4 regions of the uncultured Phyllobacterium sp. genome follow, and region 1 is predicted to be linked to each of the others. Evidence: predicted binding sites of a transcription regulator. Region 1 holds the regulator's gene; each other region holds the start of a gene.
The links. Region 1 encodes PhoB, which activates phosphate uptake and scavenging genes when phosphate is short. Its sites were predicted from a motif close to TGTCATNNANCTGTCAT; they were not measured.
Positions count from the first base shown of each region.

Region 2: RDL77_RS23675 (YdcH family protein) is a predicted target of PhoB. The motif match lies at 1,481-1,497, and genes of this name have one in related genera.
Region 3: RDL77_RS08330 (UDP-2,3-diacylglucosamine diphosphatase) is a predicted target of PhoB. The motif match lies at 1,896-1,912, and genes of this name have one in related genera.
Region 4: RDL77_RS04375 (DUF2794 domain-containing protein) is a predicted target of PhoB. The motif match lies at 3,677-3,693, and genes of this name have one in related genera.

Region 1 covers NZ_CABSQF010000063.1:1,187-6,872, forward strand. Annotated here, with positions in the region: gene pstB (phosphate ABC transporter ATP-binding protein PstB) at 1-278, shown strand, start outside; gene phoU (phosphate signaling complex protein PhoU) at 302-1,027, shown strand; gene phoB (phosphate regulon transcriptional regulator PhoB) at 1,048-1,734, shown strand; gene RDL77_RS23030 (VWA domain-containing protein) at 1,735-2,925, opposite strand; gene RDL77_RS23035 (MoxR family ATPase) at 2,995-3,834, opposite strand; RNA gene ssrS (6S RNA) at 4,524-4,680, shown strand; gene RDL77_RS23045 (5-formyltetrahydrofolate cyclo-ligase) at 4,708-5,322, shown strand; gene RDL77_RS23050 (TIGR00282 family metallophosphoesterase) at 5,383-5,686, shown strand, end outside.
Region 2 covers NZ_CABSQF010000070.1:1,030-6,715, forward strand. Annotated here, with positions in the region: gene RDL77_RS23665 (MFS transporter) at 1-792, shown strand, start outside; gene RDL77_RS23670 (helix-turn-helix transcriptional regulator) at 857-1,120, shown strand; gene RDL77_RS23675 (YdcH family protein) at 1,240-1,419, opposite strand; gene RDL77_RS23680 (YdcH family protein) at 1,646-1,849, shown strand; gene purE (5-(carboxyamino)imidazole ribonucleotide mutase) at 1,945-2,442, shown strand; gene RDL77_RS23690 (5-(carboxyamino)imidazole ribonucleotide synthase) at 2,444-3,517, shown strand; gene ykgO (type B 50S ribosomal protein L36) at 3,686-3,811, shown strand; gene RDL77_RS23700 (hypothetical protein) at 3,872-4,498, shown strand; gene pyk (pyruvate kinase) at 4,554-5,686, opposite strand, start outside.
Region 3 covers NZ_CABSQF010000010.1:44,588-50,273, forward strand. Annotated here, with positions in the region: gene RDL77_RS08325 (glycosyltransferase family 1 protein) at 1-981, opposite strand, end outside; gene RDL77_RS08330 (UDP-2,3-diacylglucosamine diphosphatase) at 1,009-1,830, opposite strand; gene RDL77_RS08335 (NADP-dependent malic enzyme) at 2,058-4,355, shown strand; gene RDL77_RS08340 (DUF2865 domain-containing protein) at 4,448-5,503, shown strand; gene gltX (glutamate--tRNA ligase) at 5,421-5,686, opposite strand, start outside.
Region 4 covers NZ_CABSQF010000004.1:159,187-164,872, forward strand. Annotated here, with positions in the region: gene RDL77_RS04360 (ABC transporter permease) at 1-1,655, shown strand, start outside; gene RDL77_RS04365 (Bax inhibitor-1/YccA family protein) at 1,847-2,623, shown strand; gene RDL77_RS04370 (GNAT family N-acetyltransferase) at 2,723-3,271, shown strand; gene RDL77_RS04375 (DUF2794 domain-containing protein) at 3,278-3,649, opposite strand; gene RDL77_RS04380 (thioredoxin family protein) at 4,045-4,815, opposite strand; gene acnA (aconitate hydratase AcnA) at 5,023-5,686, opposite strand, start outside.

The DNA of each region.
Region 1 (5,686 bases):
GCGCCATTGCCGTCAGCCCGGAAGTCATCCTGATGGACGAACCCTGCTCGGCGCTCGATCCGATTGCCACGGCAAAGGTCGAGGAACTGATCGACGAACTGCGCCAGAACTACACCATCGTCATCGTCACCCATTCGATGCAGCAGGCGGCCCGCGTTTCGCAGCGCACCGCCATGTTCCATCTCGGAAACCTCGTCGAGGTGGGCGATACGGAAATGATGTTCACCAATCCGACGGAAAAGCGCACGCAGGACTACATCACCGGACGCTTCGGCTAATCACGGGAAACAGGGATAAGAATATGACCGAGTCGCAGCATACCGTCCGTTCCTATGACGACGAACTGAAGTTCCTGACGCACAAGATCGCCGAAATGGGCGGCCATGCCGAGCGCATGGTCGAACAGGCCGTCACCGCCATGGTGAACTCCGACAATGCGCTGGCCCAGCGCGTCATTTCGGACGATCTCATCCTCGATGCCGGACAGCGCGAGATCGACGAGAAGGCCATCACCATCATCGGCAAGCGCCAGCCCATGGCGATCGACCTGCGTGAAATCATCGGCGCCATCCGCATATCCTCCGACCTCGAACGGGTCGGTGACCTCGGCAAGAACATCGCCAAGCGCGTCGTCGCCGTCACCGATACGCGCCAGACGCTTTCGGTCTATCGCGGCCTGCAGACCATCGCGGAACTTGCCCTGACGCAGCTCAAGGACGTGCTCGACGCCTATGCGACACGCTCCGTGCAGCAGGTCAACATCGTGCGCGAGCGCGATGACGAAATCGATGCGCTGTACACCTCGCTGTTCCGCGAACTCCTGACCTATATGATGGAAGACCCGCGCAACATTTCCGCCTGCACGCACCTTCTCTTCTGCGCCAAGAATATCGAGCGCATCGGAGACCATGCGACGAACATTGCTGAAACGGTCTACTACATCGTGACGGGTGCCCAGCTTCCGGCCGAACGGCCCAAGGAAGACCAGACCCACAGCATCATCGTCGATGAAGCCAGACAGCCTTAAACAGAATCAGGATTCCAGCAATGGCGATAGCTCCCAAAATCACTGTTGTCGAAGACGAGGAAGCGCTCAGCGTCCTTCTCCGGTACAATCTTGAAGCCGAAGGCTATGTCGTCGAGACAATCGCACGCGGTGACGAGGCGGAAATTGCGCTGCGTGAAAAAGTGCCGGATCTGCTCATTCTCGACTGGATGCTGCCGGGCCTTTCCGGCATCGAACTCTGCCGCCGCCTGCGGGCGCGGCGCGAGACCGAAATCCTGCCGATCATCATGCTGACGGCGCGCGGCGAAGAGAGCGAGCGGGTGCGCGGCCTTGCCACCGGCGCCGATGACTACATGGTCAAGCCGTTCTCGACCCCGGAACTGCTTGCCCGCATCAAGGCCATGCTGCGCCGGGTCAATCCGAGCCTGCTGTCGCATGTGCTCAGCTTCGGCGATCTGAAGCTCGACCGCGAGCAGCACCGCGTGTTCCGCAAGGAACGGGAGCTGAAGCTCGGCCCCACCGAATTCCGCCTGCTGGAATTCCTGATGCAGTCCCCCGGCCGGGTGTTCTCGCGCGGCCAGCTCCTGGACAATGTCTGGGGCGCCGACATCTATGTGGACGACCGTACCGTCGACGTGCATGTCGGACGGCTGCGCAAGGCCATCAATATCGGCCGCTCGATCGATCCGATCCGCACCGTGCGCGGTGCGGGGTATTCGTTCGGGTAATCAGTGCCTGCGCGAGAGTTCGCGCGTCGCCCCTTCGATGCCCGCCAGGGTCATGGGATACATGCGATGCGCGAAAATCTTGCGGATCATCGCCGTCGAGGCGGTGTAGTTCCAGTACTGTTCCTTTGACGGATTGAGCCAGGCGGCGTTCTTCCAGTGGTCGAGCACCCGGCCGAGCCAGACCGCGCCGGCTTCTTCATTCCAGTGTTCGACCGACCCGCCCGCATGGGAAACCTCGTAGGGCGCCATGGCGGCATCCCCGACAAAGATGACCTTGTAGTCCGGTCCGTACTTATGGATGAGATCGAGCGTCGGTATCCGTTCCGCATGGCGGCGGCGGTTGTCCTTCCACACGCCCTCGTAGAGGCAATTGTGGAAGTAGAAATATTCCATGTGCTTGAATTCGGAGCGGACGGCGGAGAACAGTTCCTCGGCGATCCGGATATGCTCGTCCATGGAGCCGCCCACATCGAAGAACATCAGCAGCTTGACATGATTGCGCCGTTCGGGCCGCGTCTGCACGTCGAGATAGCCGTGTTCGGCGGTTGACCTGATGGTGCCGGAAAGGTCGAGCTCGTCATCGGCGCCTTCGCGCACCCAGCGGCGCAGCCGTTTCAGAGCAACCTTGATGTTGCGGGTGCCAAGCTCGACACTATCGTCAAAATTCCTGAATTCACGCTTGTCCCAGACCTTGACCGCCCGGCCGTGCCTGCCTTCGTCCTGGCCGATGCGCACGCCTTCCGGATTGTAGCCATAGGCACCGAAGGGCGACGTTCCGGCCGTGCCGATCCATTTCGAGCCGCCCTGATGCCGGCCCTTCTGCTCCTCAAGCCGCTGGCGCAGGGTTTCCATCAGCTTGTCGAAACCGCCCAGCGCCTCGATCAGCTTCTTCTCTTCTTCCGTGAGGTGCTTTTCGGCGAGCCGGCGCAACCATTCCTCGGGCAGATTGGCAATGTCGACACCGCTCTCGCCGCCGAGCAGTTCCAGCCCCTTGAACACGTGACCGAAGACCTGATCGAAGCGGTCGAGATGGCGCTCGTCCTTCACCAGGGCGGAACGGGCGAGATAGTAGAACCCTTCCACATCATAGGTCACCAGCCCCGCATCCAGCCCCTCAAGCAGCGTCAGATATTCCCGCAGGGATACGGGAATTTTGGCGGCCTTGAGCTCGAGGAAGAAGGGGAGGAACATTGTGGGACCCTTTTACTGCATGCGATGAACGATGCCGGTTCTCTCGATGGGGCGGATGGTGAGCGCCATTTATCCCTGCCTCCTTGCCATGAAAGCCAGCCGCTCGAACAGATGCACGTCCTGCTCGTTCTTGAGCAGGGCGCCGTGCAGTTTCGGCAAGGCGTTCTTCGGGTCGGCGCGCAAATCTTCCGGGGCGATGTCGTCGGTGACCAGCAGGCGGATCCAGTCTAGTGCTTCGGAGGTCGACGGCTTCTTCTTCAGGCCGGGCACATCGCGGATCTCGTAAAACTGGGTGAGGGCGGCGCGCACGAGGTTCTGCTTGATGCCGGGATAGTGCACTTCGACGATCCGGGTCAGCGTCTCGACATCCGGGAAGCGGATATAGTGGAAGAAGCAGCGGCGCAGAAAGGCGTCGGGCAGTTCCTTCTCGTTGTTGGAGGTGATGATGACGATCGGCCGGTGTATGGCGCGGATCGTTTCGCCTGTTTCGTAGACGTGGAATTCGTTGCGGTCGAGCTCCTGCAGGAGATCGTTGGGAAACTCGATATCCGCCTTGTCGATCTCGTCGATCAGCAGCACGACTTTCCTGTCGGTCGTGAAGGCATGCCACAGCTTGCCGGGCTTTATGTAATTGGCGATGTCGTTGAACTTGGCATCGCCGAGCTGCGAATCGCGCAGGCGGCTGACGGCATCATATTCGTAGAGGCCCTGCTGCGCCTTGGTGGTGGATTTGACGTTCCATTCGACCAGTTCCAGATCGAGCGCCGCCGCGATCTGCCGGGCAAGCTCGGTCTTGCCGGTGCCGGGTTCGCCCTTGACCAGCAGTGGCCGTTCAAGTGCAATCGCCGCATTGACCGCCACCATCAAGTCCTTGTCGGCCACATAGGCCGCTGTACCTTCAAACCGCATCGCATTCCCTTTCGTGATGGACAAAGATTAAGGGGCGTGCCGGAGGAGGGCAAGAGCCGTCCGGGAATGCGGCGATATGGTTTTCCCGTTGCCACGCCCGCTTTCGCGTCTGGCTGTTGAAAGGTGGGAAAGACGGGCGGTCCCTGGAACGCGGGTCTTGGGGTATGTGGTATGCGATGCTTGCGATCCAAGGACCACCCGCCCCGGCGTTTTTGAGGGTTTTTGCCCAATGCGCAACCATTGAACCAAACCTCCCCGGCCGCACAGGTTTTCCTCCCTGTGAAGCCGAAGCGCCGATCCTTTCCCGACTTTCGAAAGTTTCCGGAAGCATTCCCGCCGGAAAGGACAGGGATGAGAATAACGTGGGTTGGGATGTGTTGGATAAGTTGGTGGTGAATTTCTCATAAAACAACAGCTTGGCTGTTCCAACCCCCCTCTGTCCTGCCGGACATCTCCCCCACAAGGGGGGAGATCAGCTGTCACGATTGTTTCAGCCAATCTTCAACATTGCAGAATAAGCAGAGCCGCTAATGCCAGTGCAATCTCCCCCCCTTGTGGGGGAGATGGGCGGCAGCCCAGAGGGGGGTGTTCCACGCATCCACAATGATTATGCGACAAAGATTGTGCGGGGAGGGAAAATCGTTTGCCGCGCACTGGTGCAATGCCTGCATCCGTCCTATATTCGGATCGGCGTTCTGCGCTTCTCGACAGGAGAGACATATTCCCCGGGGCCTTAATGATCCCTTAGGGAGCTGTCCCTGAGGAGGCCCGTGGGCTTCTTCACACGGCACCCACCTACTTTGTAGGTTCCCGGGATCGACTTCTCCATCGGTTGTGTGGACGCCACTTTTGTTTCATCCCGAGCCGGTTCGCGTGCCGGCGCCCCATGAAATCAAGCCTGTGCAGCACCACTCCCCCATCAAAGAGCTGAAGAAGAAACTGCGCCTGGAGGCCCTTGGCCGCCGCGATGCGCTGACGACGGAATTCCGCGTCGAAGCCTCGATGCGCATTGCCGATTTCGGCTTGGCGGCGCTTGCCGTCGATCCGGGCACCATTGTTTCGGGCTTCTGGCCGATCCGCTCGGAGGTGGATCTGCGCCCGCTGCTTTTCGGCCTGCGCGAGCGCGGTGCACGGCTTTGCCTGCCTGCCATCATCGACAAGCAGACGATCCTCTTCCGTGAACTGGTGCGCGGCGCGCCGATGATCGATACGGGCTTCGGCACGGCGGGGCCGCCGCACGACGCTGCCGTGCTTGATCCATCCTTCATGCTGGTGCCGCTGGCGGCCTTCGATGTCAGGGGGCACCGCATCGGCTATGGTGCGGGCTACTATGACCGGGCCATCGCGCATCTGCAGATCAAGGGCGTGAACCCGCGCCTGATCGGCGTGGCGTTTGACTGCCAGCAGGTTGAAACCGTACCCGATGAGCCGCATGATGTGCCGCTGGAGGCGATCCTGACGGAAAGCGGGTTGCGCCGCTTCGGCTAGACAGATAAATCGATCATTTCAGGCCCCGGCAAGGACCGGGCTCTCTTTCAGGATGTGCGCGTGAGATTACTGTTTCTTGGGGATATGGTGGGGCGTTCGGGCCGGACGGCGGTCTATGAGCAATTGCCGGGACTGATATCCGACCTGAAGCTCGATTTCGTCATCGTCAACGGCGAGAACGCGGCGGGTGGCTTCGGCATCACCGAGGAAATCTTTCACGACACGATCAATGCCGGGGCCGACGTGGTCACGACAGGCAATCACGTCTGGGACCAGCGGGAAGCGCTGGTTTTCGCCTCACGCGAACAGCGGTTCCTGCGCCCGGCGAATTTCCCGCTCGGCACGGCCGGCAAGGGCTCCGGTG
Region 2 (5,686 bases), on a different contig from region 1:
GGCTTCGGCGACGTGCACAACGGCACCTTTTTCATGCTGACCGGCATCCTGTTCTGCCTGGCGCTGATTCCGACGGCCATTTCCACCGCCAGCAGCCCGAAACCGCTGACGGAAGTGCAGCTCGACCTCAAGGCGCTCTACCGCAATTCGCCGGTTGCCTTCGTCGGCTGCATGCTGATCGGCGTTGCCAATGGCGCGTTCGGTACGCTCGGTGCCGTCTACGGCGCGGCGACGGGCATCACCACCACGGAAATCGCCCTGATGATGAGTGCCTCCGTCATGGGCGGTGCCTTGATGCAGATACCGGTGGGACGCATGTCCGACCGTACCGACCGGCGCTATGTCCTGGCGTTCGTCGCGGGTGCTGCGGCCATCATCGGCATCCTGATTTTCCTGATCGGCTCGCGTCAGGCAACGGTCATCCTGTTCATGACGGCGATCTATGGCGGACTGGCCTATACGCTCTATCCGGTGGCCGTGGCCCATGCCAACGACTATTCGGACTCGCAGAATTTCGTCAAGGTAACCGGCGGCCTGCTGCTGCTCTATGGCTTCGGCACCATGGTCGGGCCGATCCTCGGCGCCTGGGCCATGGAATATGTTGCGCCCGAAGGCCTGTTTGCGATCACGGCGCTGGCACATGTCTCGATCATGACCCATGCCATCATCCGCTCGCGCATGCGGGCAGCCATGCCGATTGCGATGCGGGACAATTTCCAGACCGTTCCCTCGGAGCGGGCAACGCCCGAGGGCATCAAGCTCGATCCCCGGGCGGAAGCCCAGCCGGACTGAGGTTCGCAACGCTTTTCGTACAAAATGCGTTGACATTGACGGCAGTTTAAAACGACTATTCGGCATGGCCGAAACCGATGCATTTGCCGCCATTTCCGATCCGAACCGCCGCTATCTGCTGGAAGAGTTGCGGCGCGGTCCCAAGACCGTGAATGAATTGGCGCTTGGCCTGCCCATTTCACGCCCGGCGGTATCCCAGCACCTGAAGGCGCTGCTGGATGCGCAACTGGTCAAGGTCAAGTCCGAGGGGACACGCCGGATTTATGCCGTCGACGACAGCGGCTTCTTTCACCTGAATTTATGGCTGGATCAGTTCTGGAGCGAATGATGGCCGCACGGCGTCCGGCCAATAAAAAAACCCGGTCGCAGACCGGGTTTTTGTTTTAGTGCCAGCCCCGCTGCCTCTCCGGCAACCGGCTGAAATTCTTCTTCTGTCGGCCAAAGGCTCTAATGGCGCGTGGCGGTCGATCTCAGTTTTTCGATTTGCTCTTTCAGCATGAGCTTGCGACGTTTCATATCGGTAATCTTCAGGTCGTCGGTGGCAGGACTTGCCAGCGCTTCGGAGATTTCCTTCTCGAGTGCACCATGCTTACGTTCAAGCGTTTCAAGATGAGACTCAATGGCCATCCGGCTTCTCCCTTGGTTGGTTTCCTACTCGTTCATGCTCTGCCGGCCAAAGGGCGAGATTATGACAGAGCCGTGACACTCTGCCACCACTTGAAGCAATTGTCGAATTTGTTTCGTAGGATTTTCTTGTCATGTAAAATATGGTATTGCCACGTGCTGGTCCGGTATTCTCGAACACCGGACCAGACATTGGCTTCTTCTAAAGCAAAATACCGGGAATCACTGCATGTCCGACCAGGATCAGGCTGACATTCGATTGGCAGTCGCACGATTGAAACAGGAGCATCTGGATTTTGATGCCGCCATACAAGCGATGATCCAGGTTGGTTGTGACCAGCTTCGAATCCAGCGGATGAAAAAGAAGAAGCTCATCATCAAAGACAAGCTCATCGAGCTTGAAGACAAGATCATCCCGGACATTATTGCCTGATTTTCAACCGCTTTTGACCGGCGGGCTGCCGATAACTTGCAGCGTCCCCACTTTTCCGTTAATCCCTGCACGCTCCGCTGATCAGAGGATGTTCAATGGCCGATAAACGCGCTGACGTCGCAATCATCATGGGTAGCCAGTCCGATTGGGCAACCATGCGCCACGCCGCCGAGACGCTCGATGCGCTCGGCATTTCCCACGATGACCGCATCGTTTCCGCCCACCGCACGCCGGACCGCCTGGTTGCTTTTGCCAAGGGCGCGCGCGATGCCGGTCTCAAGGTTGTGATCGCCGGTGCCGGCGGTGCCGCCCATCTTCCCGGGATGGCCGCTTCCATGACGCCGCTGCCGGTGTTCGGCGTGCCGGTGGAATCGAAAGCTCTCTCCGGACAGGATTCCCTCCTGTCCATTGTCCAGATGCCGGCCGGCATTCCCGTCGGCACCCTGGCAATCGGCCGTGCCGGTGCGGTCAATGCCGCCCTTTTGGCTGCGGCTGTTCTGGCACTGAACGATGCCGCACTGGCAAAACGGCTTGACGACTGGCGCACGGCGCAGAGCGAAAAGGTCGCCGAACGGCCATCTGACGAGGCATGAGATGATTGCAGCAGGATCGACTATCGGCATTATCGGCGGGGGACAGCTCGGCCGCATGCTTGCCATGGCAGCGGCGCGTCTCGGCTATCGCACCGTCATTCTCGAACCGCAGGCGGACTGTCCGGCCGCGCAGGTTGCCAATGAGCAGATCGTGGCGGCCTATGACGATCCCGATGCACTGGAGCGTCTGGCTGAGCTGAGCGACGTCATCACCTACGAATTCGAAAATGTGCCGGTCGATGCCGCCGAGACACTGAATGAAAGCACGCCGGTCTTTCCGCCGCCCGAGGCGCTGAAAGTGTCGCAGGACCGGGTGACCGAAAAGCGCTTCCTCAACAAGGCCGGCATCCCGACAGCGCAATGGCGCATTGTCGAGAATGAGGGCGATCTGGAAGCGGCGCTTCTCGCCTTCGAGGGCAAGGGTATCCTCAAGACCCGCCGCTTCGGCTATGATGGCAAGGGCCAGGTCAAGTTTTCCGGCGCCAAGGGCGAAGATGCCAAGGCGGGCTTTGCCGCCATCGGCAGCGTCCCGGCCATTCTGGAAGGTCTGGTCGATTTCACCCGCGAGATTTCGGTGATCGCGGCGCGCGACGAGGCAGGCAATATCCGCATCTACGACATTGCCGAGAACGTGCACAGGGACGGCATTCTGGCGACGTCGACCGTGCCGGTGTCCGTATCGTCGACGATTGCAGGCCTTGCGGCCGATTCGGCGCGCAAGCTGCTCGAGGCTCTCAATTATGTCGGTGTTCTCGGCATGGAGTTCTTCGTGCTGGCCAACGGGACACTGCTGGCCAATGAGTTTGCCCCGCGCGTGCACAATTCGGGTCACTGGACGGAAGCCGCCTGCGCGGTCTCGCAGTTCGAGCAGCATATCCGTGCCGTTGCCGGGCTGCCGCTGGGCGATACACGGCGTCATTCCGATTGCGTGATGGAAAATCTCATCGGCGATGACGTGGCCAAACTGCCGGCGATTCTGGCGGAAAGCGGGGCCGTCGTGCATCTCTACGGCAAGGCCGATGCACGTCCCGGCCGCAAGATGGGCCACGTCACGCGCATTACAAAGCGGCTGTAGGGGCAAATAAATTCACTCCCGATGCATGAATCGCCATATGAATCATGAGTCGGGAGTTGACAATCGGGGCAATCCTTGGCTATTTCCCCGCAACGTGTTTCCGGCGCGCTTCAGAGGCGCGCTTTATTATTGGTGCCCGGTTTCGGGCGTAAAGATACCGGTGCTGAAATGAAGATCAAGAATTCGCTCAAGGCTCTCAAAGGCCGTCATCGTGACAATCAGCTGGTGCGCCGCAAGGGCCGCATCTACATCATCAACAAGACTGCGCCGCGTTTCAAAGCGCGCCAGGGCTGATTTACCGTTTCACGGTTATTTGCATTTGACGTTTCGCTGATACGGACTACGATCCGTATCATGCGGAACGTTTTTGCGTTTTTTATCGGATCTGTCCTGATGATGTCGCCGGCGCTGGCACTGGCGCAGGAAACGTCCGGGACTGATGTTCCCGCCGCCGCACCGCAGGCAACCGCGCTGCCGGGCAAGACCCTGGCCGAAAAGCGCGCCGCCCGCCTCGATGAGCTGTTCTTTGCCCTGAAGCGCGAGCGCAATGAAGCCAAAGCCACCCGCATCGCCGAACAGATTCAGGCACAGTGGCAGAATTCCGGCAGTGCGACCGTCGATCTGATGATGCAGTGGGCGGCCCTCGCCATGACGGAAAAGAAATATGCCGTCGCGCTGGATTTTCTCGATCAGGTCACCGTGATGAAACCGGATTTTGCCGAGGGCTGGAACCGGCGTGCCACGGTCAATTTCCTCATGAATGATTATGGCCGCTCCATGGCCGATATCCAGAAGACGCTGTCCCTGGAGCCGCGTCATTTCGGGGCGCTGGCGGGGCTGGCGGCGATCCTGAAGGATACCGGCAACAAGGAAGGCGCCCTGCATGCCTTCGAGCAGGTTCTTGCGGTCTATCCGATGATGCGGGAGGCGCAGAAGCAGGCGGGCCAATTGGCCGAGGACCTCACGGGTCAGCGTACCTGACTTTTTCGGGGGTTCCGGGCCGGCGGCCTGTCGCCGCCAGCCCGAATGATCTTTTTCAGATTCCTGTCAGCCCATCCGAGCCGATATAGGCAATGCGCAGCATGTTGGTCGAGCCGGGCGTGCGCAGCGGCACACCGGCCGAGATGATGATGCGGTCACCCGGATTGCCGAACTCTTCCTGATAGGCGATGTGGCAGGCACGGTCGACCATGTCGTCTAGGTCAGTCGCATCTTCCGTGACAACGCAGTGCAGGCCCCAGACGAGCGAGAGCTTGCGCGCCGTCTCGACAACCGGCGACAGGGCGATGATCGGCAGCAATGGCCGTTCACGCGCCGCGCGCAGGCCCGTGGTGCCCGATGCCGTATAGGTGACGATGGCGGACAGGTTGAGCGTTTCGGCGATCTGCCGGGCGGCAAGCGAAATGGCGTCCGCGCCGGTGGCATTCGGCTCGGGGCGCTGCGCATGGATGATGCCGGGATAGTTCGGGTCGCGCTCGACCTCTTCGGCGATGCGGGCCATGGTGGAAACCGCTTCGACCGGGTAGTCACCGGCGGCCGATTCGGCAGACAGCATCACGGCATCGGCGCCTTCGAACACGGCCGTTGCCACGTCGGACACTTCGGCGCGGGTCGGGACCGGCGCGGTGATCATCGATTCCAGCATCTGCGTGGCGACGACGACCGGCTTGCCGGCGCGGCGGCAGGCGCGGATGATCTGTTTCTGGATGCCGGGAACGGATTCCAGCGGCATTTCAACGCCAAGATCGCCACGGGCAACCATCAGCGCATCGGAGAGCTCGATGATCTCAGCAAGGCGGGTGACGGCTTGCGGCTTCTCGATCTTCGAAAGCAGGGCAACGCGGCCGCGCGAGATCTTGCGCACTTCGGCAAGATCCTCCGGCCGCTGGATAAACGACAGGGCCACCCAGTCGACCTCTTCCTGCAGCACGGCATCGAGATCGCGGCGGTCCTTTTCCGTCAGGGCGCCGACGCCCAGCGTGGTATCGGGCAGGCTGACGCCCTTCTTGTCGGAAATCTTGGTGCCGGACACGACGCGGCAGGTGATCGACTTGCCATCGGACGATTCGGCGACCAGCGCCAGCTTGCCGTCATCGATCAGCAGGCGGTGGCCCGCTTCGACGGCTTCGAGAATTTCCGGATGCGGCAGGAACACGCGGGTGTTGTCGC
Region 3 (5,686 bases), on a different contig from region 1:
ATCCTCGAATATATCGGCGCAGGCTTCCCAGCTGAATCCCTGCAGGGTGGCATCGGGATCGACGCGCCCCATGGCAAGTGCGCCCAGCGCGGCCTCCTGCAGATCGGTTGACAGAACGCCTGCGCCCGTCGCGCCGATGACGTCCTTCGGGCCGGCCACCGGATAGGCCGCCACCGGAAGCCCGCAGGCAATCGCTTCCAGCAGCACCAGGCCGAACGTGTCGGTGCGGCTGGGAAAAACAAAGACATCGGCACCCGCATAGTGGCGGGCGAGTTCCTCGCCCTCCTTCTTGCCGGCGAACACGGCGTCGGGGAATTTGCGCTTCAGCTCATCCATATCCGGCCCGTCGCCGACGACAAGTTTTGTTCCCGGCAGATCAAGCGCCAGAAAGGCTTCAAGATTCTTTTCCGGCGCAACGCGGCCGACGCAGAGAAAGACGGGATGCGCGAGGCCGAGATCGACATCCGCCTGCGGGCGGAACAGATCGCGGTCGACACCGCGCGTCCACACGCGCAGCGTGTCGAAGCCGCGCTCGGTCAGTTCCTCGTAGATGGACTGTGTCGGGACAAGGCAGGTCTCGGCAGCATTGTGGAACCGGCGCAGAAAGCCGTAGGTCCAGGCCAGCGGAATGGGCAGACGCTCGCGCAGATATTCGGGAAAACGCGTATGAAAGCTGGTGGTGAAGCGCCACTTGTTTTTCAGGCAGGCACGCCGCGCCATGATGCCGAGCGGGCCTTCCGTGGCGATATGCACGAAGGCGGGCTGCAACGCCTCGATCCGGGCTTTCACCGCCGCAGGATAGGTCAGTGCCAGCCGGATTTCCGGATAGGTCGGACATGGCGCCGAAGGATAGTCCGCGGGCGAGATGATCGTCACCTCGACGCCCCGCGCCTCCATCTGCTCGCGCAATTGGGTCAGGGTGCGCACCACGCCATTGACCTGCGGATGCCAGGCATCGGAGACGATGACCAGCCTCTTCATCGGATCGATCTCTGCAGGAGAAGCCATTCAGGCTGCATTCGCCGCCTTGGGACGCTTGTCCTCGAGTTTGACGACAGGCGCAAAGCCGGCCTTCTCCCCGATCAGATGTGTCCAGGAGATGAGTTCCATCTTGCCGTCGTGATGCTCGACAATGGCGGTGCAGCTTTCAACCCAGTCGCCGGTGTTGATGTATTCGATGCCGTCGATTTCTTCGATGGTGGCGTGGTGAATATGGCCGCAGATGACGCCGTCGGCGCCGATGCGCCGGGCCTCGTCGGAGACGACGGTCTGGAAGGAACCGATGAAGTTGACGGCCTTCTTCACCCGGAATTTCGCCCAGGCGGAGAATGACCAGTAGCGCAGCCCGAGCATGCGCCGCACCTTGTTCATGATGGTGTTGATGGCCAGCGCCGCATCATAGGCCCAGTCGCCGAGATAGGCGATGTGGCGGGCATTGCGCACGACGACGTCGAACTGGTCGCCATGGATCACGAGGAATTTACGGCCGTCAGCGGTTTCGTGCATCGTGCGGTCCATGACCTCGATACCGCCGAAATGCGTGCCCTGGAAATCGCGCAGGAATTCATCGTGGTTGCCGGCGATGTAGAGGATGCGCGCGCCCTTGCGGCTCTTGCGCAGGAGTTTCTGCACGATGTCGTTGTGCTCCTGCGGCCAGTGCCAGCTGCGGCGCAGACGCCATCCATCGACGATATCGCCGACCAGATAGATCGTATCCGCATCGTGATACTTCAGAAAGTCCAGGAGGAAGGTCGCCTTGGCGCCTTTGGAACCAAGATGCACATCGGACAAAAAGAGCGTGCGAAACTTACGTGTCTCTGGCTCAACCATGAGGCTGATCTCCGTTCAGCGCCGGTACGCATCGGTACCTCTGGTCTGACAGAAACCTGATTCATGTCACAGTCTTATGACGCCGCTAAAAAGTCTATGGTTTCCTGCGATAAACACTTGTAACAAAATGGACTTCATTTATGGCTCTTCGTGTCATTTATGCATGCTAAAAAGATTGAATCGCAAATCCCAAGTTGCGACCAGCCAATTTCCGGAGGATATTATCCATGGCCAAGGACAATTCGCCCAACCAGTCCGACCTCGAAGAAAGCGCCCTGTTTTACCACCGCTTTCCTCAGCCGGGTAAACTGGAAATCCAGGCGACGAAGCCGCTTGGAAATCAGCGCGACCTTGCCCTTGCCTATTCCCCCGGTGTGGCGGCGCCCTGCCTTGCCATTCATGCAAATCCTGCTACAGCCGCCGATTATACCAGCCGCGCCAATCTGGTCGCCGTCATCTCCAACGGTACCGCCGTCCTTGGTCTTGGCAATATCGGCCCCCTCGCCTCCAAGCCGGTGATGGAAGGCAAGGCGGTTCTCTTCAAGAAATTCGCCGACATCGACGTCTTCGACATCGAGATCGACGCGCAGGAGATCAACAAGATCGTCGATGTCGTTGCCGCGCTCGAACCCACCTTTGGCGGCATCAACCTCGAGGACATCAAGGCGCCGGAATGCTTTGACGTGGAGGAAATCCTCCGTGCCAGGATGAACATTCCCGTTTTCCATGACGACCAGCACGGCACGGCGATCATCGTCGCCGCAGCCATCCTCAACGGCATGGAGCTGGCCGGCAAGGATCTGTCCAAGGTCAAGATCGTGGCGTCCGGCGCCGGTGCGGCAGCGCTCGCCTGCCTCAACCTTCTGGTCAAGCTCGGTGCCAACCGCAAGAACATCTGGGTCTGCGATCTCGACGGCGTCGTCTATGACGGCCGCAACACCCTGATGGACCGCTGGAAATCCGTCTATGCCCAGAAGACCGATGCGCGCGTGCTGGCCGATGTCATCGGCGGTGCCGACGTGTTCCTCGGCCTGTCAGCGGCAGGTGTCCTGAAGCCGGAACTTTTGAAACAGATGGCGCCGAACCCGCTGATCATGGCGCTCGCCAATCCCAATCCGGAAATCATGCCGGAGGAAGCACGCGCCGCACGCCCCGACGCCATGATCTGCACCGGACGCTCCGATTTCCCCAACCAGGTCAACAACGTCCTCTGCTTCCCCTATATTTTCCGTGGCGCGCTGGATTGCGGCGCACGGGCGATCAATGAGGAAATGAAGATGGCGGCGGTCAAGGCCATCGCGGCGCTTGCCCGCGAGGAGCCATCGGATGTGGCGGCCCGCGCCTATTCCGGCGAAACACCGACCTTCGGCCCCAATTATCTCATTCCTTCGCCGTTCGATCCGCGCCTGATCCTGCGCATCGCGCCGGCAGTGGCCAAGGCGGCCATGGAAACCGGCGTTGCCGACCGCCCCATCGAGGATTTCGAGGTCTATCTCGACAAGCTGAACCGCTTTGTCTTCCGTTCCGGCCTGATCATGAAGCCGATCTTCACCGCAGCGCGGACTGCCGAGAAGAAACGGGTGATCTATTCCGACGGCGAGGACGAGCGGGTTCTGCGCGCGGCACAGGTGGTGCTCGAAGAAGGCACGGCGATCCCGACGCTAATCGGCCGCCCGCAGGTCATCGAGACGCGTCTCAAGCGCTACGGCCTGAAGATCAAGCTCGGCACCGATTTCGACATCATCAACCCGGAAGACGATCCGCGCTACCGCGACTATGTCGACCTTTTGGTGAACCTTACCGGCCGGCGCGGCACCACGCCGGAAGTGGCACGCACCATGGTCCGCGCCAGCGGCACGGTGATTGCAGCGCTGGCCATCATGCGCGGCGAAGCCGACGCCATGATCTGCGGTCTGGAAGGCCGTTTCGAGCGCCATCTGCGCAATGTCGACCAGATTATCGGCAAGCTCGAAGGCATCCGCAATTTTTCCGCACTCAGCCTGCTGATTTCACAGCGCGGCGTGCTGTTCCTGACCGATACCTATGTCAGCATCGATCCGACAGCCGAAGAGATTGCCGAAAAGACGGTTCTGGCCGCCAACGAAATCCGCCGCTTCGGCATCGAGCCCAAGGCAGCCCTGCTTTCGCATTCCAACTTCGGTTCACGCGATTCCGAAAGTGCCGCCAAGATGCGCGCCGCTTCGGAAATCCTGCGCTCCAAGGCACCGGATCTGGAGCAGGATGGCGAAATGCATGGCGATTCCGCCCTGTCGGAAATCCTGCGTGAGCGTGTGCTGCCGCATTCCCGCCTGAGCGGCGAAGCCAACCTTCTGGTCTTCCCCAATCTCGACGCGGCCAACATCACGCTCAACGTCGTCAAGACGGTCACCGATGCACTGCATGTCGGGCCCATTCTGCTCGGCGCCGCCAAGCCTGTGCATATTCTGACGCCGTCGGTGACATCGCGCGGTATCGTCAACATGACGGCTCTGGCAGTGGTTGAGGCGTCACAGCGCCTGGAATAGCGCGCTGCCGTCTTATTGCTGCCGCACGTTCATGGATGGTTCAGGCGCAGTCAGCCAGGTAGGCTGCGCGTGATCTTGCAGGACTAGACCATATGAAACGGTTCATACACTTCGCGGCACTCGCCATGGGCACGCTGCTGTTGTCAACACAGCTGGCAGCGGCCCAGTCGGACGTTTGCAGCCGCATGGAACAGCGTCTGCGCGAACTCGACAATGATTTCGTCACGGATGAGTATGAGCTGAACCTGCGCCGCGACCGGGTGGAAGCTGCCATGGACGCCAACAATTGCTCGGCATCCTATGAGCCTGACCGCGAAATCTTGCCGCGCGAAGTCGAACCGCGAGACGGGGAGCCCCGGCGCCGCCCCTATGAAGTCCTCGGAGGCCAGCGGCCCGTTGAAAACGAGCCGCTTGAAAGCACCGCACCGGTCTACGGCGGACAATATCAGACGCTCTGCGTGCGCACCTGCGACGGCTATTATTTCCCCATTTCCTACGCGACCGGCGCGGAGAATTTCCACCGCGACGAAGCGCAGTGCCAGGCGCAATGCCCGGGCGCGAAACTGTTCTATCATTCGACCAACGGTGAAACCGTCGATCAGATGATTTCCCTGCGCGGCCAGGCCTATACGGATATGCCCAACGCGTTCAAATTCAGGAAAGTCGGCGCCAATGGCACGCCGCAATGCTCCTGTCAGCGCACGGCGGGCAATTACACCACGCTTGGAAATCCCAAGGAAATAGCCCGGCAACCGGCGGCGACTGCGCCCGCGACGAAACCGGCGCCAGCACAAACACAGCCAGCACTCAAACCGGCGGAACCGATCAAACCGGTCGAGCCTGTCAAGGCCGAACCATTGCCATCGGCAGAGCCGGCGAAAAACCCCGAACCGAACAAGCCGTCGGCACCGGCCGAGGCCAAGGCCGAACCGGCTGCGCCTGTGGTAGAGCCGGAGAAAAAACCGTCATCGATTATTCAGCTGGGGACACCCGCCGTGCCGAAAGTCGAAGCGGAACAGCCGAAACCGCTGTCACCGGACAAGCCGATCGATCCCAACCGCAAGGTCAGGGTCGTCGGGCCAACGTTCCTTCCCGACCAAGAAGGGGCAGTAAATCTGCGAGCTCCGGACCAGAAGCCAACCCGGTAAGGGCAATGCGCAGGGGCATGAATAACGGCTTGCCCTTGCGTCCGCTCTGAACCTTCACCGCTTCCGTCCACTGCTCCCAGGTCGCGCGGCTCCACGGCTCCTGCGGCAACACGTCAAAAGCCGCCGCAACGAAATCGCGATCCTCTTCAGCAAGGACTTCGTCACTGACGGGACCGTCCTGGA
Region 4 (5,686 bases), on a different contig from region 1:
CCACGTTCAAGTCGCTGGGTGCGCCGGGCTGGTTTGTCATCGCCGTCTATCTCATTCAGATCGTGCTGATTGCCCTGCTCGGTATCGCCGCTGGCTTGATCCTGGCTGCAATCATTCCCTATGTCGCAGGCTACGCCTTGCAGAGCGTGCTGCCCATTGCGGCCAAGGGCGGCTTTTATCCGGGCGCACTGGCGTGGGCCGCACTGTTCGGCCTGTTGACCACATTGGCGTTTGCCATCCTGCCCCTGGGCCGGGCACGCGATATTCCGGCGACGGCCTTGTTCCGCGAACAGGGTTTTGATCAGCGCGGCTGGCCAAAACCTGTCTATATCGCGGTGGCGGCTGTTCTTGTCGCCACGCTTTGCGTCCTGGCGGTGGTGTTCGCCTATGACCGGCGTATTGCCGTCACGTTCATCGGTGCGGTCGCTTTTTCGTTCCTTGTGCTACGCGCTGTCTCCAGCCTTGTGCAATGGCTGGCGCGGCGTGCGCCCCGGGTTCGCTCCACGGCGCTTCGCCTTGCCATCGGCAATATTCACCGGCCCGGCGCGTTGACGCCGTCGGTCGTCCTGTCGCTCGGATTGGGACTGACACTGCTGGTGACGCTGGCGCTGATCGATGGCAGCTTGCGCCAGCAGCTCGCCGGCAACTTGCCGGAACGGGCACCGAACTTTTTCTTTGTCGATATCCAGAGTACGCAGGTCGACCAGTTCACCAGCCTTCTGCAGAAGGCTGCGCCGCAAGGCAAGATTGTCAGCGCGCCAATGCTGCGCGGCCGCATCGTTGCCTTCAACGGCACGGATGTCGGCAAGCTGACCATACCGCCGGAAGGGGCATGGGTGTTGCGTGGGGATCGCGGTATTACCTACGCCAAGAAGATACCGGAAAACTCGGTGCTGACAGCGGGTACCTGGTGGCCCGAAGGTTACACCGGCGAGCCGCTGGTATCCTTCTCGGCCGAGGAGGCGCGTAACCTTGGCCTCAAGCTTGGCGATACGGTCACCGTCAATGCGCTCGGCCGCAACATCACGGCGCGCATTGCCAACTTCCGGCAGGTGGAGTGGGAATCGCTTGCGATCAATTTCGTCATGGTGTTCTCGCCCAATGCTTTTGCCGGTGCCCCGCATGCCTGGCTTGCCACGCTCACCGATCCCTCTGCGACAACACAGGAAGAGGCCACGGTCATGCGTGATGTGACCCGGGCTTTTCCCGCCGTCACGTCCGTGCGGGTGAAGGATGCCATTAGCATTGCCAATGAGCTGGTCGGACAGCTGGCGGTTGCGATCCGCGCCGCGGCGTCGGTGGCTCTGATCGCCTCCATCCTTGTGCTCGGCGGCGCGCTTGCGGCCGGCAACCGCGCCCGCGTGCATGACGCGGTGGTGCTGAAAACCCTTGGCGCCACGCGGCGCACTCTGATCAAGGCGTTCAGCTACGAATATGTCATCCTGGGGCTGGCGACAGCGACTTTCGCGCTCCTGGCGGGCGGATTGGCGGCCTGGTATGTGGTTGTGCGGGTGATGAAGCTGCCTGCATCATTCCAGCCGGAAGTGGCGGTTTCCACGCTGGTCCTGGCGCTGGTTCTGACCGTCGGATTTGGCCTAGCGGGAACCTGGAGAATCCTTGGTCAAAAGGCGGCTCCAATCCTGCGAAACCTCTGAAATCGTTAAAAAAGCGTAATATGCGAGCGTTTTGCCCGCATTTGCCGTCCAAACACGCGATCTTGAGTAAAACAGGTCTTGTTATCGCCCTGCTGAATCCCCATAATTCACCGCAAGGCATGCTGGGGTCCCGCCAGCGGCGCCTGGGAATAACCCCCGACACCCGACGGGACGAAGCAATGAGGAAAACCATGGCTGACTATCGCAACATCCAGGCCCGTACATCGGCCGGAGTGCGTGTGGACGCGGGGATCGATCAAGGTCTACGCAGCTACATGCTGAAGGTCTACAATCTGATGGGGATCGGTCTCGCAGTGACCGGTCTTGCCGCGCTTGCAATTGTTTATCTCGCAACCACCAATGACGCATCACTTGCCGCGCATCAATTGCCGAATGGCAAGATGCTGACCAGCCTTGGCGTGGCGCTTTACGGCTCGCCCCTGCGTTGGGTTGTTATGCTCGCACCGCTCGCAGCGGTGTTCTTCTTGAGCTTCCGCATTGAGAAAATGAGCGTTTCGGCGGCCCAGACAACCTTCTGGGTTTATGCTGCGCTCGTCGGTGTTTCTCTGTCATCGATCTTCCTTGTCTATACGTCGGGAAGCATCGTGCAGACATTCTTCATCACCGCTGCATCCTTTGGTGCGCTGTCGCTCTACGGCTACACGACGAAGCGCGATCTCTCCGGAATGGGTTCGTTCCTGTTCATGGGTCTGATCGGCATTCTCCTTGCCGGTTTGGTCAACATCTTCCTGCAGTCCAGTGCTTTGCAGTTTGCAATCTCTGCGATCGGCGTTCTGGTCTTTGCAGGTCTGACGGCCTATGACACCCAGAGCATCAAGGAAATGTACTATGAAGGTGACAGCTCGGACACCTATGGCCGCAAGGCGATCATGGGTGCGCTGCGCCTCTATCTCGACTTCATCAACATGTTCATGTTCCTGTTGCAGTTCCTCGGCAACCGCAACTGATCCTGGACGTTATGAACGAGTGAAAAAGGGCAGCGGAAACGCTGCCCTTTTTCTTGGCGGCATTGCATTCATCCGGTATTTTTGCGATCGATTGCGGTCATGACCAGCATTCATATCCGCCCGGCACAGCCCGCTGACCTGCCCGCTATCACCGCAATCTATCGCGATGCGGTTCTGCATGGTACGGCCACCTACGAGATCGAGCCGCCCGCGCTGACGGAGATGACCAAGCGGTTCCATACGATCACCAGTGATGGTTTCCCCTACAGCGTGGCAGAGATGGACGGCATCGTGAGCGGCTACGCCTATGCCAGTTATTTCCGTACCCGCCCGGCCTATTGGTGGAGTGTCGAGGATTCGATCTACATTGCGCCGCAAGCCAAGGGCAAAGGCATGGGTAAAGCCCTGCTTCAACGCTTGATCATCGATTGCACAGCGCTTGGATTTCGCCAGTTCATCGCTGTTATCGGTGATGGTCACGCTGCGTCAGCGTCGGTGCGCCTGCATACCAGTTGTGGTTTCAGGCATTGCGGCACCATTGAAGGATCGGGTTTCAAGCACGGCCGCTGGCTGGATACGGTTCTCATGCAGCTTGATATGAATGGCGGGACCACGACCCTCCCGGGGCCGGCCCCTTTGAGAGGCTGAGCAGCTCTAGCTCCGCACAACCCGCAGCGATTTGTCGAAGATCCTGAGTACCCTGTCGAGCTCCGTGCCGCGCTTAAGAATAAGACCGCTCGCGGCAATCACGCTATAGGCGCCTTGCTTGCGGGCCAGCCGCGGATTTTTCTCGATCCGGAACATCGGCACTTCACTGGTTCGGCGAAACACAGAAAACACAGCCCGGTCATTCAGGTGGTCAATGGCATAATCGCGCCATTCGCCTGCTGAAACCATGAAGCCGTATATTCTGAGGATTTGATCAAGTTCCCGCCGATTGAATGTAACGGGGAGATCACGTGCGCCGGAGAGTGAAATGAGTTTCGCCTGCTGTTGCGATTCGTCGCCACCTGCATTGCTGTCCATCAATCAATCCGCCCTTAGATTTGCCGTATGACAACTGGATGACAGAAGGGTGACCTGTTCCGCCCGCATTTACAAGCCTGTAAGTGTCAGGGCGCGCGCAATTGAACGCAAAAATGTCGCTGCTACTGTGCCTTTCACAAAGGAATACGCCCTGTTTCCATTGGTGATGTCTGGCCACAGTTTCGCCATGTTGCACTCGCATTGCCGCCGGATTTCAGACCCACCTTCAGCTCGTTGTCTGAGACGGTTCGGTCTTGAGCGGTCCGATACCCCAAGCCCCCCGCCCAAACGGGCTGTTCTGGCCGAACCATTCAGTCTCTCAATGGCAACAAGCCCCAAGACTTCAGGCTGGTTTTACCAGCCTTTTTTCTTGTCAGCAGAAATGCTCTTTAAAATCAGGGCTTTGTCATGATCGAGGCGCCGATGATAGGCCCCGGTTTGCCTTCACCAAGCATTTCCTGCAACAGGACAGCGCAGCCGGAAGCCTTCTTGCTGGCGATTTCGGTCAGCGGAATTTCGATCTTCTGGGATTTGCCATCCCACATGCCAACCGTTTCCATCGCGCGGACGCTGTTGGCGTAGCTGACATTGCGCCCGCCGTTCTCGCCATCGGGTATGGAAACAATGGTTTCCTTATTGAAATAGGCAAGAAGAACGCGCACAGGATTTTTTGCGGCAGGCCCCTCACCAATATTGATGACCAGGCGATCCGGGGAGGTTTTTTCGATCGATACGGGAATTGTCAGGCCAGAATCACTATTGCGCATCTCATCGATTCGGCGCCGGATTTTACCGCCGTCCTGACCGTTTACATGCTCGCGACCATTGAGGATTGCCTGCGGTGTGTAAACACCTGTCAGTCCAAGTGCCTTGCGATAGGCATTCTGCCGCGCGGTATTTTCGGGCAGGGCAAGATTGTCCACCCACCCGCGATAATCCCAATAGTCAACATGGAAGGCCAGTGCGACGACTTTCCCTTCCGCGACCAGCTGTTTGAGGACGGCATCGGCAGGTGGGCATGAGCCGCAGCCTTGCGAGGTATAAAGCTCAACGACGCCATCCGGTTTCGTGCCGATGCTCCCGGCATAAACCGGCCACGTGAACCCCGCCGCTACAAGGAGCGGGCAGGCGATCAGAATGGCTTTGAGCAGAGGGCGCAGGGTCAAGGGTACGAGCTTTCTTCCCGAATTTTTCTTTGATCTTGTATGAGAGTGATTGCCAGACAATTGATAGGGATGCGTTTTATCAAGAGGAAGTCACTTTGAGGTGAATTCGATCACGTTTACAGGCAAAACCATATAATTATTGGCGAAATCGCGAAAAAAAGACCGCCGGGCAACCGGCGGTCTCCGATTTCAGAACTTTTCGCTGCTTTAAGCGGCGAGATCGCGCAGCACGTACTGCAGGATGCCGCCGTTCTTGAGGTATTCCAGCTCATCGATTGTATCGATACGGCAGATCAGCGGTACCTGCTTGACCGTACCGTCGGCGAACGTCACCGTGGCATGGGTTTTCTGGCGCGGCTGGATTGTGGCAAGACCGTCGATGGAAACTGACTCGTCGCCCTTCAGGCCAAGCGACTGCCAGCTCGTGCCCTCTTCCAGCACGAAGGGGACGATGCCCATTCCCACGAGATTCGAACGATGGATACGCTCGAAAGACTGGGAAATCACAGCGCGAACGCCGAGAAGGTTCGTGCCCTTGGCAGCCCAGTCACGCGATGAACCATTGCCGTATTCGATACCGGCAAAGATGACCAGCGGGACATTCTCGCTGCGGTACTGCATGGCGGCATCATAGATCGGCATTTCCTCTTTCGAGGGGTAATGGATCGTGTACCCGCCTTCGCGGCCATTTTCGCCAAGCATGTGGTTGCGGATGCGGATGTTGGCGAACGTGCCGCGCATCATCACTTCATGGTTGCCGCGACGCGTGCCGTACTGGTTGAAGTCCAGGGGTGCCACACCGTGATCGGTCAGGTATTTGCCGGCAGGCGAGGCTGCCTTAATCGAACCGGCCGGAGAGATGTGGTCGGTG